2 regions of the Shewanella alkalitolerans genome follow, and region 2 is predicted to be linked to the other one. Evidence: predicted binding sites of a transcription regulator. Region 2 holds the regulator's gene; the other holds the start of a gene.

Region 1 (2,472 bases), 1.7 Mb from region 2:
ATGACGCCTCGCCGCCGCGCTGCTCACCGCGCTGCTGCTGCACGCCGCCGGCGCTGTCGTCTTCACCTGCCTGCACCTCGATGGTGGGCTCGGTCATCTCATTGGTTTGCTGATTAATGATCTCAATGGGAGTGGGTTCTGGCTTACCGGGGCGAAACTCCAGCGCGATCACCGAGGTGCCCTTGGGAATATCTTTGACTTCAACCTTGTTCTGCACACCGAAGGCATACTTCATCGACCCGGCGATCTGCTTAAACTTCATCACATCCATCTCGGAGAAGGCGAGCAGCAGGACGAAGAAACACATCAATAGCGACATGAGGTCGGCAAAAGTTGCCAACCACATGGGCGCCCCGGCAGGAGGGCAATCGCATTTGACCTTCTTAGCCATCTGGCTATTCCCCGTCCGTCGTGTCTATATTCCGCTGTTTCTCCGAGAGATAGTTCTTCAAGAAGCCCTCGATAACCCTGGGGTTTTGGCCGTCTTGAATGGCGAGTACCGCATCCATGATCAGGTTGCGGTTAAGCATCTCCTCGCCCATGCGCAGCGAGAGTTTATCGGCGATCGGCAAGGCGATCATGTTGGCAATCACGGCGCCATAGAGTGTGGTCAACAAGGCCACCGCCATGGCGGGGCCGATAGACTTAGGGTCGTCCATGTTCGACAGCATAGCCACCAGACCGATAAGGGTACCAATCATCCCCATGGCTGGTGCCACATCACCCAGCGCCTTAAAGATGCTGATCCCCGTCTTATGACGCTCTTCAGTCAGGGCGATATCCTTCTCCAAGGCTTCGCGCACCACCTCGCCGTCATGGCCGTCCACCAGCATGTCGACCGCCTTCTGCATGAAGCTGTTGCTGATCTCCGCCTCTTCCAGAGCCAGAAAGCCCCCCTTACGGGCGGCATCGGCCATGGTGACCGACTGCTCGATCAACTCGTCCGGCTTATCTATCTTGAACATAAAGGCTTTTGCGGCGATCTTGACCGCACCGAGGAACTGTTTGAGGTTAAATTTCATCATCACCACAAACAGAGAGCCTATCATCACGATAAGCACAGAGGGCACGTCAACAAAGATGGCGATACCACCACTGCTGACCATAGCTCCGATAATAAAACCAAATGCACCAATCAGGCCTATCAGGGTCGCTAAATCCACAACTCTTCCTCATTTACAGTATCGGCCGTTGCTAATACCTTGATCTCGGGATCAAGCTCTCAGTCAACACCATAATCATCTCGAGACAGGTCTCTACTCTACTCACTCTTGCAATGAAAGGCATCTCCCAGGACCTGGACGACAACACAAAAGTCGTCAATTAGACGGGAATTCGCCTAACCGCAGACGGGAGTTTACGATATAATATCTGACAAAATTGAGTATTGTTCTAATTCAATTATCGGACAGCTTACACGCAAGTTTAGCTACAAATTCAATTTTTTATAAAAAAACCTCCTTAAAGCGTGCTATTGCACAAATATACGACAGCGCAATTTGACCCCTAGGGTCGACTGAGATACTTTGTCTGTCGCTAAATTCTTGGGAAAATCACCGTGGCCAAAAAACCTGAAAACCTGACCTTCGAAGAGTCACTCACAGAATTAGAAAACATCGTCACCAGCCTTGAGCAGGGCGATGTCTCTCTGGATGACGCCCTCAAACAATTTGAGCGCGGCATCAATCTGGTCAGAAACAGCCAAGGCAAACTCGAACAGGCCCAACAAAAAGTCTCTATCTTGACCCAGGAACAAGATCAACCCAGCTTGCAACCCTATCTGCCAGAGGGCGAATAATTGCTAAACGAAGCGATAACGCGATACCAGCAGCGCGTCGACGGCCAGCTGCGCCATTTTATCAATGCACAAGACGATACCGAGCCACAACTCAAGGCCGCCATGGAACACGGTGCCCTGATTGGCGGAAAACGTATCCGCCCCTTTCTGGTCTACGCCGTGGGCGAGATGCTGGGTGTGCCACTGGAAAGGCTAGATGCCTGCGCCGCCGCCATCGAATGTATTCATGCCTACTCGCTGATCCACGACGATCTACCGGCCATGGACGACGACGCCCTGCGCCGCGGCCAACCCACCGTACATATCGCCTTTAATGAGGCCACCGCCATCCTGGCTGGGGATGCCCTGCAAACCTTGGCCTTCGAGATCATCAGCCAGGAAGGCAGCGAGCTGAGTGCCAGCCAACAACTGGCCATGGTGCGCGCCCTCGCCAAAGCGTCTGGCTACAGCGGCATGTGTGGTGGTCAGGCGATGGATCTTAACGCCACCGACAGACAGATAGATCTCGAGATCCTAAAGCGGTTACACAGATTAAAAACCGGCGCCTTGATTCGCTGTGCAGTAGAATTACCTATCATTGCTGCCAAGGTCACAGATGAACAAGCGAGCCATCTGTTAACATTTGCCGACGCCATCGGCCTCGCCTTCCAGGTACAAGACGACGTGCTGGACAT
Region 2 (2,472 bases):
ATTGAGGCGCTCTTTGGCATCGGGAATTTCGCTATTAGCCAGCTCCACGAGGCGACCGTCCACCTGAAAGTCCACTATGGCACTGTGAAGCTGACGGGTTAGGCGACCCACCTCGTCAAACAGCTCTTTCTGAATCGGGCTGGCGATATCGCGAATTAGCTCATCGGCCATCTCTTGTTGACCCGCCTCTAGCAGATCAACGAGTTGCTTGGCCTGTGCTAGATTGATCAGCCCTGAAGTTTCTGCCTGCATAGCTCAACCTTGATTAACCGAGTCGTTCGAAAATTTTGTCTAACTTCTCTTTCAATGTCGCCGCAGTAAAAGGTTTCACCACATAGCCATTCACACCGGCCTGCGCCGCTGCAATGATCTGTTCCCTTTTCGCTTCCGCAGTCACCATCAACACAGGAATGTGCTTCAGGTTGTCATCAGCACGGATAGCCTTTAACAGGTCGATCCCCTGCATGCCAGGCATATTCCAATCGGTCACGACAAAGTCAAAATCGCCTTTCTGCAACATAGGCAAGGCTGTCGAACCGTCATCTGCTTCCTGAGTGTTATTAAAACCCAAGTCTCTCAACAAGTTCTTGATGATGCGTCTCATTGTTGAGAAGTCGTCAACAACGAGAATCTTCATATTCTTGTCCAAGGTTTCCTCCGCGGAGCTGTTTTTATATTGCTCATGTAATCGTTATATTTTGGTCCAATGCTTGAGTTTAGCTTTGAGTCTGAGCATCGCCTGGCTGTGTATCTGGCTTACTCGGGATTCGCTGACATCAAGTACGGCACCGATCTCTTTTAAATTTAATGCTTCGTCATAATATAACGACAAAACTAATCCATCTCTTTCTGGCAGTAATTTAATCGCCTCGACGAGGGCCTCGTGGAACTGTGTCTCTGCCAGTGACTCAAATGCGTCGTCCTGATGATCGTCTTCCTGTCTTACTACATCGACCGATACACCAAGATCTTCAATTCCAACTACTTTCCCGACAGAAACATCATTAAGAATATGATGGTACTCATCGAGCGTCATATCAAGTCGATCCGCAATTTCATTGTCTTTTGCGTCACGTCCAAGTTCTTGTTCTAGCTCGTCAATCACCTGGGCTATGCGTCGCTGATTACGGTGAACCGACCTGGGTACCCAGTCTCCTCGCCTAATCTCGTCGAGCATGGAGCCGCGAATACGGATACCGGCGAAGGTTTCAAACTTGGCGCCCTTGCTGCCATCGAACTTGGCCGAGGCTTCAAGCAGGCCCATCATACCTGCTTGTAACAGATCATCCAATTGCACCGAGGCGGGTAGACGAGCGAGTAAATGGTGAGCAATCCTTTTTACCAACGGTGCATACTGTTCGACAATAGAAGCTTTGTTATCTAAACAAGTATACGCAGCGGCTTTACTCACTCGTACGATCCTCTTGATATTCGGGACGTTGAACCAATCGCTCTACAAAGAACTCCAGGTGTCCGCCCGGTTGTTGTGGCACTGGCCAGCTAATAATCTTATTCGCTAGGCCGTGATAAGCAATTGACGCCGGCGACTTAGGAAATGCCTCGACGATCAACTTTTGTTTACGAACTGATTTGCGAAGGTTTTCATCGAAGGGGATAGTCGCAACCAGCTCTAGGGCCACGTCGAGAAAACGGTCGGTTACCTTGCTAAGTTTAGCGAACAACTCCATCCCTTCTCGCAAACTTCTGACCATGTTTGCCACAATCTTAAATCTGAATACGCCATGCTCTCGGCTAAGAATCTTAATCAAAGCATAGGCATCGGTAATAGAGGTCGGCTCGTCACACACCACAACCAACACATCTTGAGAGGCACGAGAGAAGCTGAGAACCATGTCTGAGATACCTGCCGCGGTATCGACCACCAGGATATCAAACTGGGTCTTCATCTCGCTGAAGGCACGGATCAGACCCGCATGCTGCGCCGGTGTCAGCTCGACCATGGCCTGGGTGCCAGAGGTGGCTGGAATAATGCCAATCCCCTTAGGACCGCGTACGATAATATCGTCAAGGTCGGCGTCGCCAGATAATACGTGGGAGAGATTGCGCTCGGCTCTCAGGCCCAACATGACATCGACGTTGGCCAGGCCCAAGTCGGCATCGAGCACAAGCACGCGCTTGCCCTTCTCGGCCAGGGAGACGGCGGTATTGATCGATACGCTGGTTTTACCTACGCCACCCTTACCACCGGTTACGGCAATTACTTTTACTTTTTCGTTATATGGTTGATTCATCATACGTAAACCGCTTGCTTGATCCCGACTCATTATATTACTCAAATGCGTAGGCCTGTTCATATGACCTTTCGTTATTCTGTATTGGTTGCACTTTCTTTTCGAGTACCGACAGGGCCTTGTTGGCTAAGGCTAAGGTGTCGGCTACTTGCATATCTTCTGGCACTCTTTGTCCATCGGTGACATAACTCAAAGGTAATCCACTTTGAATCAACACACT

The links. Region 2 encodes FliA, which starts transcription of late flagellar genes. Its sites were predicted from a motif close to CTAAAGNTNNNNNNNNNNNNGCCGATA; they were not measured.
Region 1: a site for FliA is predicted at 1,403-1,429, ahead of pomA (flagellar motor protein PomA). Genes of this name have one in related genera too.

Annotation. Positions count from the first base shown of each region.
Region 1 is NZ_CP080422.1:3,247,499-3,249,970, forward strand. It holds gene K0J45_RS14210 (flagellar motor protein MotB) at 1-391, opposite strand, end outside; gene pomA (flagellar motor protein PomA) at 396-1,163, opposite strand; gene xseB (exodeoxyribonuclease VII small subunit) at 1,559-1,798, shown strand; gene ispA ((2E,6E)-farnesyl diphosphate synthase) at 1,799-2,472, shown strand, end outside.
Region 2 is NZ_CP080422.1:1,527,472-1,529,943, reverse strand. It holds gene K0J45_RS06815 (protein phosphatase CheZ) at 1-252, opposite strand, end outside; gene cheY (chemotaxis response regulator CheY) at 266-649, opposite strand; gene K0J45_RS06805 (RNA polymerase sigma factor FliA) at 692-1,411, opposite strand; gene K0J45_RS06800 (MinD/ParA family protein) at 1,404-2,285, opposite strand; gene flhF (flagellar biosynthesis GTPase FlhF) at 2,290-2,472, opposite strand, start outside.